2 regions of the Thioalbus denitrificans genome follow, and region 1 is predicted to be linked to the other one. Evidence: predicted binding sites of a transcription regulator. Region 1 holds the regulator's gene; the other holds the start of a gene.
The links. The regulator FNR, encoded in region 1, switches genes on or off when oxygen is low (the NO sensors DNR and NnrR bind a similar motif). The targets are predictions, from matches to a motif close to TTGATNTANATCAA.
Positions count from the first base shown of each region.

Region 1 (7,364 bases):
CATGGCGTAGAAGGCGAGCGAGATGATGAGGAAGCGCAGGATGTAGTCGGTGCGCAGCTTGTCCCAGGCACCCGAGAGGGTCATCATGCCGTTCACCGCACCACCCCAGGAGGGGATGATCATGGCCAGCGACACGGCGGCGCCGAGGGAGCCGGTCCAGTCAGGCAGGGCGGTGTACTGCAGGTGGTGCGGCCCGAGCCAGACGTAGCCGAACATCAGGGCCCAGAAGTGGACCACCGACAGGCGATAGGAGAACACCGGACGGTTGGCCTGCTTGGGCACGAAGTAGTACATGATGCCCAGGAAGCCGGCGGTCAGGTAGAAGCCCACCGCGTTGTGACCCCACCACCACTGGATCATGCCGTCCTGCACCCCGGAGAAGAGGGAGTAGGAGGTGAACAGGCCCACCGGGATGGCGAGGCTGTTGACCACGTGCAGGTAGGTGATCATCACCAGCATGCCCAGGTAGAACCAGTTGGACACGTAGATGTGCGAGGTCTTCCGCACCGCCAGGGTCATGACGAAGTTGGCCAGGAAGGACAGCCACACCACGGCGATGAGGATGTCGATGGGCCACTCGAGCTCGGCGTACTCCTTGCCCTGGGTCAGGCCCAGCGGCAGGGTGACCACCGCCAGCACGATGATGGTGTTCCAGCCCCAGAAGGTGAACCAGGCCATCTTGTCGCTCCACACGCGTACGCCGCAGGTGCGCTGCACGCTGTAGAAACCGGTGGCCATCAGAACGCAGCCGCCAAAGGCAAAAATCACGGCGTTGGTGTGCAGCGGACGCAGACGCCCGAAGCTCAACCAGGGATTGTCCAGGTTGAGCACCGGCCAGGCCAGCTCCGATGCGATATAGACGCCCACCAGGGCGCCCACCACCAGGTACACCACCGCCATGACGGTGAACCATCGTACAACGTCAAAGTTGTACTTTTGCTCCACTGTCGCTTCCACCACGGTTGTTCTCCTCGTTTCTTAGAGTGTGTGCAAATTGCGCAGATTTCCTACGGGCTCCTGCTGCGGCCTGACCAGCCCTCCCCGACTCCGGCCGCGTGGGTATCGAAATTCCAGGGCGCACACACCCCCGCCCCTTCACCCACATTCTGTAATGATTTAGCACAGGCGCGAATTGTTTCCAGTCGGCCTGCCGAGGACGGTCGGCAACCGTCCATTTCGTGCACGGAAGTTGGCACTGGATGCCATATTAGCGGACAACGATACGTGAACATTGATCTTTGTCAATGTTTCGACTGATCGGTCGCAAGTTGTACCCGGGGGCGGGAAGGTGGGGTCGGAGGCGCCCCGGGGGCGCCTCCGCTGAATCAATACATCCTATTGTTTTATTTGATATTCCAGAATCAGTCGCGAACCTTTGCCAGCAACTGGAGAGCGGTCCGGTTGAGAATCCGCAACTGCTTGCCGCTGACCGAGAGCAGCCCCTCGGCCTGGAAGCGCTTGAACATCCGGCTCACCGTTTCCACCGCCAGGCCGAGGTAGCTGGCGATGTCCTGGCGCGACATGGCGAGACGGAAAGCCTCGGAGGGGAAGCCGCGCACTTCGAGGCGGCGGGAGACGTTGAGAACGAAGGCGGCCAGGCGCTCCTCGGCCGAGGGACGGGAGGAGACCAGCAGCAGACGGGACTGCTCTCCGATCTTCTCGCTCATGGCCTTGATCATCTGCTCGCGGAACTCCGCGAGGCGCACGCCGGAACGCTCGAGTTCGCGGAACTGCAGCTGGCAGACGCTGCTGTCCTCCAGCGCCTTCACGGTGTACTGATGGCGGTTGCCCTTCAGGGCGTCAAGCCCGATCAGCTCTCCGGGAAAGTGGAATGACGTGACCTGTTCCTCGCCCGTGTCCAGCAGCGTGTAGCTCTTGAAGGCGCCGGACTTGACCGCGTAGACGGCCTGAAGCTGCTGACCGTGGCGATAGAGGGTTTCACCCTTGGGAATGCGCGTGCGCCGGGAGAGGACGCCCGCCAGGGGTTCGGAGCGCTCGCCCTGGGGATCGATGACGGTGAGCAGACGCAGGAAGCCGAACAGCCCGCACTCTTCGCAGGCGACCTCGGTCTTGGTCCCGTGCTTCCCTGCAGGGGTTGGTGAACACTGTTCTGGCATGACGGGATCCGGGTTGCGGGTTGAAACCAGGCACTCAGCGCTCGCTCTGCGGCACCTCCGCACTGTCGATGCGCTGACTGCCGGAAAGGGCCGTGTCCCCGGCCAGCAGGGACAGACGGTCGATATCGTGGATGCGGATTCGGCGCCGCTCCACGCGCAGCAGGCCATCCTGCTGGAAGCGTGTGAACAGGCGGCTGACCGTCTCCACCGCCAGCCCGAGATAGTTCCCGATGTCGCTGCGGGACATGCTCAGGTTGTAGTCGGTGGCGGAGAAGCCGCGTTGGCGGAAGCGGATGGCCAGGGAGAGCAGGAATGCCGCCAGGCGCTCCTCGGCGCTCTTCTTGCCGAGCAGCAGCAGCAGCAGCTCGTCGTTGAGCAGCTCCCGGCTCATGACCCGCAGCATCTGCCGCTGCAGGCCCGGCACCCGGGCGCCCATGCGCTCGAAATCCTGGAAGGAGAATTCGCAGATGCTCGAGCTCTCCAGGGCCTTGGCCGAGCTCGGGTGGCGACCGAGGCTGATGGCGTCCAGCGCCACCAGCTCCCCCGGCAGGTAGAAGCCGGTCACCTGCTCGCGGCCGTCCTGCATGATGGTATAGGTCTTCAGCGATCCCGAGCGTACCGCGTAGATGGCATGGAACGGCGCGCCGCCGCGGAACAGCATTTCACCCCGCTTGAGCGAACGCCGGGCGGTGATCACCTCGTCCAGCAGGGCCAGCTCGTCCTCGCCGATACCCAGCGGCAGGCAGAGCTGGAACAGGGTGCAGTCCTGACAGGCGATACGCTTGTCAGCCACCGCCGCGCCGCCGGGGCCTGCCACACTGAGTTTCACATTGCCGGCCATCGATACCTCGAGGTCCTGAGCCGTGCCCATAAATCACCGTATTACCTTATTATGGTGCCGATTATTGATGTGGATCAATCATAGTCTTCATCCGACCGCGCCGGACCTCCCCAGCGGTGATCCGAATGCGGTTCACGCCCGCCGGCCTTGAGGGTATCCTATAAGGCTTGTGCAATCCGAATGCGTACCCGGCACCATGACCCAGCGCAACGCCCGCATCAACCGCGAGACCCTGGAAACCCAGGTCACCGTCAGCATCGACCTGGACGGCACGGGCACGGCCCGCATCGATACCGGCATCCCGTTCCTCGACCACATGCTCGATCAGGTGGCGCGGCACGGGCTCATCGATATCGAAATCGAGGCCCGCGGCGACCTGCACATCGATGCCCACCACACGGTGGAGGATATCGGCATCACCCTCGGCCAGGCCTTGGCCCAGGCCCTGGGCGACAAGCGCGGCATCCGCCGCTACGGACATGCCTATGTGCCCCTGGACGAGGCGCTCTCGCGGGTGGTGGTGGACTTCTCCGGCCGTCCCGGCCTGGAGTACCACGTGGAGTACCCGCGCGCGCGCATCGGCGATTTCGACGTGGACCTGTTCCGGGAGTTCTTCCAGGGGCTGGTCAACCACGCCCGCATCACCCTGCACCTCGATGCCCTGCGCGGCAGCAACGCCCACCATGTGGCGGAGACCCTGTTCAAGGCCCTCGGCCGGGCGCTGCGCATGGCCGCGGAACCCGATCCCCGGGCCCAGGGCATCCCCTCCACCAAGGGCGTTCTCTGAACCCTTCTTCCGACCACAGCCACGGTACAGTACGGCATGAGCAGCGTCGCGGTAATCGATTACGGCATGGGCAACCTGCGCTCGGTATCCAAGGCCCTGGAGCACATGGCCCCGGCGGGAACCCGCGTGCGGGTCACGGACGTGGAGCAGGAGATTCTCTCCGCCGATCGCGTGGTCTTCCCCGGGGTGGGCGCCGCCCGCGACTGCATGGAGGAGATCCGGTCCCGCGGCCTGGAGGATGTGGTCCGCGAGGCGGCCGCCGGCAAGCCCTTCCTCGGCATCTGCATGGGCATGCAGGTGCTCCTTGAACACAGCGAGGAGAACGGCGGCACGCCCTGCCTCGGCGTTCTGCCCGGCGCGGTCCGGTACTTCGGTGAGCGGCTCTCCGATCCCCGCAGCGGGGAGCGGCTGAAGATCCCCCACATGGGCTGGAACCAGGTGCGGCAGACCCGGCCGCACCCGCTGTGGAACGGAATCGCCCAGGACACGCGCTTCTACTTCGTGCACAGCTACTACGTGGATCCCGCCGACGCGGCGCTCAGCGCGGCCAGCACCGAGTACGGGCTGCGCTTCACCGCGGCGGTGGCCCGGGACAACCTCTTCGCCGTCCAGTTCCACCCGGAGAAGAGCCAGCAGGCAGGACTGCAACTGCTGGCGAACTTCCTGGCCTGGGACGGGACGGACTGAGCCGCGCCGGCAACCGGCCGCCGGAGCGACGGACAACAGGCCGGACAGACAACCCGAGACCCGAACGAGGATGGACGTTCCATGCTGGTAATTCCCGCCATCGACCTGAAGGAAGGCAAATGCGTGCGCCTGCGCCAGGGGCGCATGGAGGACGAGACCATATTCTCCGCGGATCCCGTCGCCGTCGCCGGCCGCTGGGTGGAGGCCGGCGCCCGGCGCCTGCACATCGTCGACCTCGACGGCGCCTTCGCCGGACGCCCGGTCAACGCCGAGATCATCCACCGCATTGCCGAAGCCTTTCCCGAGCTGCCCATCCAGGTGGGCGGCGGCATCCGCGACGAGGACACCATCCAGACCTACCTGGATGCCGGCGTGAGCTATGCCATCATCGGCACCAAGGCCATCAACGCCCCCCACTTCATCTCCGACATCTGCCTCGAGTTCCCGGGCCACATCATCGTCGGCCTCGACGCCAAGGAGGGGAAGGTGGCCATCGACGGCTGGTCGAAGCTCTCGCGCCACGATGTCATCGACCTGGCCCAGCGGTTCGAGAAGGACGGCGTGGAGGCCATCGTCTACACCGACATCGGCCGCGACGGCATGCTGAGCGGCGTCAACGTGGAGGCGACCGTCAAGCTGGCGCAGTCGGTCAACATCCCCGTCATCGCCTCCGGCGGCATCAGCAGCCTGGAGGACATCCGCGCCCTGTGCGAGACCGGCGAGCCCGGCATCATCGGCGCCATCACCGGCCGGGCCCTCTACGAGGGCACCCTCGACCTCGGCGAGGCCCAGCGCCTGGCCGACGAGCTCGGCCCCGCCGCACCCCCGGCGGCCTGACGTCATGGGACTCGCCAAGCGCATCATCCCGTGCCTGGACGTGGACAACGGCCGGGTCGTCAAGGGCGTGAAGTTCGTCGATATCCGCGACGCCGGCGACCCGGTGGAGATCGCCCGCCGCTACGACACGGAAGGGGCCGACGAGCTCACCTTCCTGGACATCACCGCCAGCTCCGATGACCGCGAGACCATGGTGCACGTGGTGGAGCAGGTGGCGAGCCAGGTCTTCATCCCCCTCACCGTGGGCGGCGGTATCCGCACCGTGGCCGACATCCGGCGCATGCTCAACGCCGGCGCCGACAAGGTGGCCATCAACACCGCCGCGGTCTTCAACCCCGGGTTCGTGGGCGAGGCCGCCGCGCGCTTCGGCTCCCAGTGCATCGTGGTGGCCATCGACGCCAAGCAGGTCAGCGGCGCGGACGAGCCGCCGCGCTGGGAGATCTTCACCCACGGCGGCCGCAAGCCCACCGGCATCGACGCGGTGGAGTGGGCGCGGCGCATGGTGGCCCTGGGGGCGGGGGAAATCCTGCTCACCAGCATGGACCGCGACGGCACCCGCAGCGGCTTCGACCTGGCGCTCACCCGGGCCATCTGCGAAGCGGTGAGCGTGCCGGTCATCGCCTCCGGCGGCGTGGGCAACCTGGATCACCTGGCCGAGGGCGTGCTGGAGGGCAAGGCCGACGCCGTGCTCGCCGCCAGCATCTTCCACTTCGCCGAGCACACCATCGAAGAGGCCAAGCGCCGCATGGCCGAGCGCGGCATCGAAGTCCGGCTGTAAGTGAGCAAGTGATCAGTTGCCAGTTTCCGGTAGCCAGTAGAGGGCTTCGGCCACACAATCACTGGTCACTGGCAACTGCCCTATGGCCTCTGCAACGCCGCCTCCACCTGCTCGCGGGTGGCGCGATCGGCGAGCAGCTCAATGAGGGCGAGGGCGAAGTCCATGGCGGTGCCGGGCCCCCGGGAGGTGACCACCTTCCCGTCCACCACCACTGCGGCCGCCTCGAGCGCCACGTCGGGCAGGTCGAGCCGCTCCAGCACCCCGGGGAAGGCGGTGGCGCGGCGGCCGGACAGCAGCCCCGCGCTGGCCAGCACCTTGGGCGCGGCGCAGATGGCGGCGGTATAGCGTCCGCTCTCGGCCATCCGTCCCACCAGCTCCCGCACCCGCGGATCGCGGTCCAGGTGATCCGCACCCGGCAGCCCGCCGGGCAGGACCAGCATGTCGAATTCCCGCTCCAGCACCGTGTCCAGTTCCGCGTCGGGCACCACCACCGTGCCCCGGCTCGCCGTGACCGGCCCGGGCGCGAGCCCCGCCGTGACCACCTCGATGGCGGCCCGGCGCAACAGGTCCACCACCGTGACCGCCTCGATCTCCTCGAAGCCCGGCGCCAGGGGAATCAGAACGCTTGGCATGTTGAGAACCTCCTCTCGTCCATGGTCGACAGCAATCATTGACTGACCGGCGCGGACCGCGACAATCGCTCAGTCGGCGGGCCGACCGGCGGCAACCCACGGCAGTTCGGGCGGACCAGGTCGCGTGGAGGGCTCCAGGATCTCCGTCACCGGCACCAGCTCCACCCCCCGCGCGCGCAGCTGCGGCAGCACCCGCTCCAGGTAGGCCAGCGTGACCGGGTGCGGGTGGCCGATACCCACCGCGCTGCCCTGCTGCCGGGCCCGGGCGATCAGGCGCTCGAACTCCGCCGCCACGGCCGCCGGCTCCGGGTCATGGTCCAGGAACACATCCCGCTGCCGGTACGGGACCCCGATCTCCGCGGCGAGTTGCGCGGCGACGGTGGCGGGCGTGGTGCGGGAGTCGACGAAATAGAGCCCGTAGGCGCGCAGGGCCCGCATGAGCCAGGCCATCGCCCCGGGATGGCGGGTAAGCAGGCTGCCCATGTGGTTGTTGACACCCCGGGCATGGGGCACGCTGACCAGATCCTCGCGCAGGGTGCGCAGGAACTGGTACCGGTCCATGTGCAGACCGATGCCGCCGGGGCCCAGCGGCGCGCCGCCGAGCGCCTCCAGCGGCAGGTGCAGCATCACCCCCTTGCCGCGCTCGTGGGCCGCGCGGGCCAGGCGCGCCCCGTGGGGGGTCCGG
Region 1 covers NZ_QPJY01000001.1:584,136-591,499, reverse strand. Annotated here, with positions in the region: gene ccoN (cytochrome-c oxidase, cbb3-type subunit I) at 1-957, opposite strand, end outside; gene DFQ59_RS02800 (helix-turn-helix domain-containing protein) at 1,362-2,117, opposite strand; gene fnr (fumarate/nitrate reduction transcriptional regulator Fnr) at 2,152-2,910, opposite strand; gene hisB (imidazoleglycerol-phosphate dehydratase HisB) at 3,155-3,745, shown strand; gene hisH (imidazole glycerol phosphate synthase subunit HisH) at 3,782-4,432, shown strand; gene hisA (1-(5-phosphoribosyl)-5-[(5-phosphoribosylamino)methylideneamino]imidazole-4-carboxamide isomerase) at 4,514-5,269, shown strand; gene hisF (imidazole glycerol phosphate synthase subunit HisF) at 5,274-6,047, shown strand; gene DFQ59_RS02770 (DJ-1 family glyoxalase III) at 6,128-6,679, opposite strand; gene DFQ59_RS02765 (divergent polysaccharide deacetylase family protein) at 6,749-7,364, opposite strand, start outside.

Region 2 (7,364 bases), on a different contig from region 1:
CTGCGGGCGGAGATGACCGAGGTGAGGATGATGGTGGAGAGGGAGGTGCCCACCGACAGCGGCATGGCCGTGTCCACCGGGATGCCGAGGCCGGTGTAGACGTGGTAGAGCATGGGCACGATGACGATGCCGCCCCCCACCCCCAGCAGCCCGGCCAGGATGCCGGCCGCCGCGCCGCAGGCCAGCAGCAGCGGCAGCAGGATCAGCAGTTCGTTCACGTGTGGCTCCTTGGGTTCGCGGAGGCTACCAGCCCACGGCGCGGGGCAGCCAGGTGGCGATGGCGGGGAAGGCCATCACCAGGCCGATGGCCACCGCCTGCAGGCCGATGTAGGGAATGACGCCGAGGTAGATGTCGCGGGTGTCCACCTCCGGCGGCGCCACGCCCTTGAGGAAGAACAGCGACCAGCCGAAGGGCGGGGTCAGGAACGAGGTCTGCAGGTTCAGTGTCACCAGCATCGCCAGCCACACCATGTCGGTCCCCGTGGCGTGGAAGAAGGGCAGCAGCAAGGGCAGCACGATGTAGGAGATCTCGATCCACTCCAGGAAGAAGCCGAGCACGAACAGCATCAGCATCATGAACAGCAGCGCGCCCCACTCGCCGCCCGGCACGCTGTCGAACAGGCTCTCCACCAGGTAGTCGCCGTCCAGGCCCCGGAAGCTCAGGCTGAAGACCTGGGCGGCCATCAGCACGAACATGATCATGCCGGTGATCTTGAAGGTGTCCTGCAGGGTGTCGGTGAGCACCCGGCGGTTCAGGTTGCCGCTCAGGAGCACCAGCACCACGGCGCCGAGCGCCCCCATGGAGGCCGCCTCGGTGGGGGCGGCGATGCCCCCGATGATGGAGCCGAGCACAGTGAAGATGAGGGCCAGCGGCGGCAGGACGGTCTTCACCAGCTGCAGCAGCAGCGTCCGGCGCGGCAGGGCGGCGCGCTCCTCGGCGCCGATGGGCGGCACCCACTCCGGGCGCAGCCGGCCGAGGGCGATGATGTAGAGGACATAGAGCCCGGCCAGCAGCAGACCGGGCAGCACCGCCGCGGCGAACAGGGTGCCCACCGACTCGCCCATGATGTCCGAGAGCAGGATCAGGATCAGGCTCGGGGGCAGGATCTGGCCCAGGGTCCCCGAGGCGCAGATGGTGCCGCAGGCGAAGCTCTTCTTGTAGTTCCGCCGCAGCAGGGGGGGCAGGGCGATGAGTCCCACCGTCACCACCGTGGCGCCGACGATGCCGGTGGAAGCGCCCATCAGCACCCCCACCCCGACGATGGCCAGCGCCATCCCGCCGGGGGATTTCCCCGCCAGATGGCCCACCACGTCGAGCATGTTCTCGGCGATGCGCGACTTCTCCAGCAGCACCCCCATGAACACGAACAGCGGGATGGCCAGCATGGTGTAATTGGTCACCACGCCGAAGATGCGCGCCGGCAGCAGGTTGAACAGATCGGTGCCGAACCCGGCCAGCCCGAAGGCCAGGCCGGTGGCGGCGATGGCGAAGGCTACCGGGATGCCGGCCAGGATCAGCACGAACAGCCCGCCCACCATCAGCAGGGCTAGCGTTTCCGGCTCCATGTGACGCTCCTGTCGTCGAGTCCGATGCGGGCCATGGTGGCCAGCAGCATCGAGAGGGCCTGCACCGCGATGAGGGTGAAGCCCAGCGGGATGAAGGCCTTGATGAGATAGCGGTAGCCGAGCCCGCCGGGATCGGGCGACACCTCGCCGATGGCGTAGGCCTGGTGGGTGAACTTCAGCGACAGCCAGGCGATGAACAGGGCGAAGGGGATGATGATCACCAGCGGCACCAGCCCGTCGATCCAGCGCCGGACGATTTCCGGGTAGCGCTGGTAGAGGATGTCCACCCGCACGTGCTCGTTCTGCTGCAGGGTGTAGGAGGCGGCCAGCAGCGACAGGGCCGCCAGCAGGTGCCACTCCAGCTCCTGCAGCGCCACCGAGCTGGTGTGCAGCAGGTAGCGGGCCAGCACGTTGCCCGCCACCAGCAGCACCAGCGCCAGGGTCAGCCAGGCGGCCCCGCGGCCGACGCGTTCAACGAACGCGTCGAGCCGCCGGGCGTGCCGGGCCAGGGGACTGTCGGTCATCGGCCCGCTCCGCTCACAGCTGGGTCTGCACCACGGTTTCGCTGCGCGCCTGCCAGGCATCGTGCTTCTGCTTGAAGGCGAAGTAGCTGTCGTGGACCTTGCGCACCATCGGGTCGGCCGCCGCGTGGCTCTCCAGGGTCTCCATGGTCACGGTCTTCAGCCTGGCCACGATCTCCGGCGACAGGGTGCGCACCTCCACCCCGTAGTTGGTGACGAGATCCTCCAGGGCCTCGGAGTTGTTGGCCTCCGACCAGGTGTGGCTGATGAGGTTGCAGGCCTCGGCCGCGGCCCGGACGATGGCCTGCAGGTCCTCGGGCAGGCCCGCCCAGGCTTCCTTGTTCACGAGCAGCTCGGTGGTGTTGGAGGGCTCCGACCAGCCGGTGGTGTAGTAGTACCTGGCCGCCTTGTGCAGCCCCATGCGGCGGTCCTGGTAGGGGCCGACGAACTCCGCCGCGTCGATGACGCCGCGCTCCAGCGCCGGGAAGATCTCGCCGCCGGGCAGCAGCTTCACGCTCACCCCCAGGGTCTCGTAGACCTTGCCGGCCAGTCCCGGGATGCGCATGCGCAGGCCGTTGAAGTCCTCGATCTTCTCCACCGGCTCGCGGAACCAGCCGGTCATCTGCACGCCGGTGTTGCCGGCGGGCATGCCGATGACGTTGAAGGGGGCGTAGACCTCGTCCCACAGCTCCTGGCCGCCGCCGTGGCGGATCCAGGCGTTCATGCCCTGGAAGTTCATGCCGAAGGGCACCGTGGTGAAGTACTGGGCGGGGAAGGTCTTGCCGGCCCAGAAGTAGGCGTTGCCCCAGTTCATCTCCACCGTGCCCTGGGAGACGGCGTCGAAGCCCTCCAGGGCCGGGATCAGCTCGCCGGCGGCGTAGTGCTTGATCTTCAGCCGGCCGCCGGACATGGTCTCCACCATCTTGCAGAAGTCCGTGGCGCTGCCGGGGCCGACGGTGTAGAAGGGGGCGCCCGGTCCGTAGGCGTTGGTCATCTTCCAGCGGAATTTCTGCTTCGACTCCGCGCGGACGATGGCGGGGGCCATCGTGGCGGCGCCGGCCAGTGCGCCGGCCATGCCGGCCTTGAGGAAATCGCGTCGCTTGAGGGTCATGGCGCTGCTCCTGTCTGTGTCGGGTTCGGAACCCGGCCGCATCGGACGGATGTCAACCGGGGCTGAAACCGGGAGAGCAAGGCCTGTGCCAACCGGGCAAGGAACTTTCAAGCGACTGTTTTAAAGGGAAAGTTGGATTTCCACCGGGTGCCGGGACCGGAACGGGCGCCGGGAGCCGCACCAGGATGGTGTGGGGTGCACCATGTTGCGAATGTCAACCGGGATGGGTTTCCCGACGCCGTGGCATTCCGTTTGTCAGGCAAATGAATCCGATTTGCTCACGGCGCTGATCCCAGTCGTCCGGTCCATTGCCGTTTGTCAGGGGCCCCAGGCGCGATTGGCTGCCTCAAAATGGTGCGAACGGCACCATTCCGAGGCGTCGGGCTCGTCGCCGGGCCCATGAAAACCGCGTCATCGGGGAAAGGGGGGGTGAGCACCGATCTTGCATTGCGTCCGGGACCGGGCCTGGAAAGGCCCCACGACCGACTGGACGGAGCCCAATGAACAATACCGACACCCGCATCGTCAGCCTGCTGATCAAGAACGGCCGCATGGCCTACGCCGACATCGCCCGCGAACTGGGCGTCTCCCGCGCCCACGTGCGCGAACGGGTCAGGCGCCTGCAGGAGGACGGCATCATCGAGCAGTTCACCGCCGTCATCAACCCGGAGAAGACCGGCAAGACCCTCTCGGCCTTCGTGGACGTGAAGGTGGCGCCGGTGGCCATCGAGTCGGTGGCCCGGGAACTGGCCGGACTGCCGGAGGTGGTGAGCCTCTACATCATGAGCGACCTGCAGAGCCTGCACATCCACACCCTGACCGAGGACTTCGAGGCCCTCGACCGCTTCACCAGCCGCCACATCTTCTCCCGCCCCCACATCCTCAGCGTGGAGTGCAAGACCCTGCTCTCGCGGGTGAAGCACCGCCGGGGCGGGCCGCGGCTGTAGGCCGCCGCCCATCCGGTCGCGCAGGAGGTTGGGGCGTAAACGCGGTTCCGTGGGACTGGAGCGACGCCCGGGTCAGGGGCAGCTTGGCCGGTTGACAGCGGCCTGGCCAGGCCCGCTCCCTGCGCGCCACCAGGTCAAGTGGGGAGGGATGAAAGACGCGGCACCGTTCCCGTACGTGTTCGATGCATTCCGGCCCCGTGGGAGGCTCAGCGTTTGTCGGGAATGTCGTGCCTGGTGAGCCGGCGCTGTGCGCCGTGTGACTGGCTGAACTCGAACTCCTTCAGCGCGGCCTCGGCCCTCCTGTCCACCATCCGCTGCTGGCGGTGGACATGCCTGAGCTCATCGCTGCTCAGCGACAGCCGGCGACGATTCCGGTACTGGACGCGCATGAAGATCGCCAGGGCACCCGCGCACAGGAATGTGCATCCGGGCCACAAGGCCAGCGGTTTGGGTAACTCGTAAAGACTGGTGAGACCCGCCACGAGATAGCTGGCGGGCAGAGATTCATAGATCGCCTTTGGCCACCACAACATCCCTGTTCCTCCTTTGCTGCTTGACTCCTTGGCTTCGTATGATGCTTTGGTCGGCCTCTAATCAACAACCTAGCTCATCCCCCGCCCGAGAGCAAGCCCATTCAACGGGTCCCGGCCAACGGGTCGGACCTGCGCAACATGCGGATTAATAAGGCAACAATTCCATGAATCGTCGGTATTTCCGGTTCGGAAAGGCGATCCCGGGAAGGAATCGGCAGCCCTGGCGAATCCCAATCGCCACCGCGCGTCCAGAGACACGAGCGGTGGGGGGTGAAGTCGGCCATCGCAAGATGGGCTGGCTCCCATGTCAGGGGCATTCGGCTGTGCCATGTCAGGGGCATTCGGCTGTGCAAACAGATGCTTGTCCAGGTCCGACCCCGGAGCGCGCCAGTTGCCGGCGATGGGACCGGATGCGCCTACTTCAGGGTCAGCAAACGCGCGATCCCGGGACCGAACAGGGTGACGAGGATCAGGGCGATCGGCGCCAGGGCGATGAATACCCGCACCACGCGGCGGACGAAGGGGTGCGCCCGGTCCGCCTCGATGAAGCGGTCGGCGATGATGGCGCACTTGATCCAGATGACGACGGCCATCAGCAGGGGCAGCCAGGGAATGGCGGCGCTCCACTTGCCGAGGGCGATGCTGGCGAGGGTGAGGGCCACCAGGATCAGCCAGGCGCGGGTCAGGGAGGGGAGGCTGTCGGTCCGGGCGCTCATGGTGTTCAGGCCAGCAGGTAGAAGAGGGTGAACAGGACCAGCCAGATCATGTCGGTGGCGTGCCAGTAGCTGCCGAGCGCTTCCAGTCCGGCGTGGTTTTCCGCGCTGTAGGCGCCGAAGGCGAGGCGTCCGAGGACGAAGAGGATGCCGAGGATCCCCCAGGTGGCGTGCACCAGGTGATTGATGGTCAGGTAGTAGTAGACGGTGATGAAAATCCCGGCGCCTCCGTCCAGCCCCTGGGCCAGGTTCCGGCCCACCTCCAGGTACTTTACCAGCGGGTAGCCGAGGGCCACCGCCAGCGCGGCGCAGAGCCACAGGAGGGCCTGCCGCCGCCGGTCGCGGCGCATGGCGCTCACGGAACAGGCGATGCAGTAGCTGCTGGTCACCATCAGCAGGGTGATGGCGGCGCCGGCCGTGGTCGAGAGCCGGCCGGGGCCGGCGTGAAACGCCTCGGGGAAGTGGGCGCGGGCGACGAAGTAGACGGCGAACAGCACGCCGAATTCGACGAATTCACAGGTGATGCCGACCCAGATCGCCATGTTGCCCGGGAAACGCCCCGCGGCGGGTTCGGCTCGCACGGGGTCCAGCGTCGCATCGACCATGACCGGCCTCCGGTTGCCCGAGGGTGAGCGTACCGGCGGCCGGCCGGCATGGCCTTGAGGCGGGTCAAGCCGGTGGGCGGCCAGGATGATCGGCTGCCCGGATGGATTTCATGCTCCGATGCGCAGCACGGGTACACCTGGCGGCCGCATCCCATCCCATCGCCTGCCGTCCCGGCATGGAGGTGGTCGATTCCTGCCGTGCATTGCGCCGACGGTGAGATCCCTCTTGCGCGTGACACTCACCGCCGCCGCGTCAGCGCCAGGTAGAGCCCGGTCAGCCGCTCCGGCAGCCGCGCCACGTGGTCCACGACGCCGTAGTGGTTGCGGCCGAAGATGGTGCCCACGTAGCGGTCGGCGCGGGGGTCGAGGCTCAGGCAGTAGGTCTGTATCCCCGTGGCCCGCAGCGCCTGCACGGCGTTGCGGGCGTCCTGCACCAGGTAGTCCGGGTCGAACACGTCCACGTCGGATGGCTCGCCGTCGGTGACCACCAGTACCAGCCGGTGGGAGGTGGGTTCCCCCTGCAACTGCGCTCCCGCGTGGCGCAGGGCCGCGCCCATGCGCGTGGACCAGCCGGCGGCCATGCCGGCCAGGCGCGCCCGGGACGTGTCGTCGTAGGGGTCGGCGAACTCCTTGAAGCGCCGGTAGTGCACCTCGTGGCGGCCGTTGGAGGCGAAGCCGTGCACGGCGAAGCGTTCGTGCAGCGCCGATAGGGTGTGGGCCAGCAGCACGGTGGCCTCCAGGGTCAGGTCGAGGAGGGTGCCGCCGGTTTCCATCACCGGCGTGTTGGCCGACTCGGAGAGATCCAGCAGGAGGAGGGTGGAGAGATCGCCCTCGGGGTAGGGGGCGGCACGGATGTAGAGGCGGCTGTCGGGTTCGAAGCCGGCGCGCATCTCCACCAGCGCCCGCAGGGCGGCGTTCAGATCCAGATCGTCGCCGGTGGTCTGGCCGCGCTGGCGCTGCAGCCGTTGCAGGCGCAGGGCCATGATGAGGCGCTGCAGCCGCCCCAGCAGGAAGCGGTTGCGTGCCAGCAGCGCGTCGATGCGCGCCAGTGGCCCCGCGTCGGGGATGCGGTCGTGCACCGTGCACCAGCGCGGGCGCAGGATGCCGGTGCGGTGGTTCCACTCGGGATGGAGCACCGGTTCGCCGGTCCGCTTCGGCGAGCGGCGCAGGTACTCCAGCGGCGCGTCCTCCGTCACCGGTTGCACCCGGAAGCCCTCGGGCCCGGGGCCCTGTGCCGGCTCCTCGGTGAAGGCGAGGTCGCGGCCCCCCGCCGGCGACTCCACCATCCGGCTGCCCGGCGTCTCCTGCCGGGGTGGAGGCTCCGAATCGGCGTCGCCCACAAGCTGCTCGCGCTCCAGCGCCCAGAGG
Region 2 covers NZ_QPJY01000003.1:205,473-212,836, reverse strand. Annotated here, with positions in the region: gene DFQ59_RS09290 (sulfite exporter TauE/SafE family protein) at 1-218, opposite strand, end outside; gene DFQ59_RS09285 (TRAP transporter large permease) at 244-1,566, opposite strand; gene DFQ59_RS09280 (TRAP transporter small permease subunit) at 1,548-2,090, opposite strand; gene DFQ59_RS09275 (TRAP transporter substrate-binding protein) at 2,104-3,198, opposite strand; gene DFQ59_RS09270 (Lrp/AsnC family transcriptional regulator) at 3,699-4,145, shown strand; gene DFQ59_RS09265 (hypothetical protein) at 4,352-4,678, opposite strand; gene DFQ59_RS09260 (hypothetical protein) at 5,095-5,394, opposite strand; gene DFQ59_RS09255 (cytochrome c oxidase subunit 3 family protein) at 5,400-5,996, opposite strand; gene DFQ59_RS09250 (nitric oxide reductase activation protein NorD) at 6,236-7,364, opposite strand, start outside.
Region 2: a site for FNR is predicted at 6,051-6,064, ahead of DFQ59_RS09255 (cytochrome c oxidase subunit 3 family protein). Genes of this name have one in related genera too.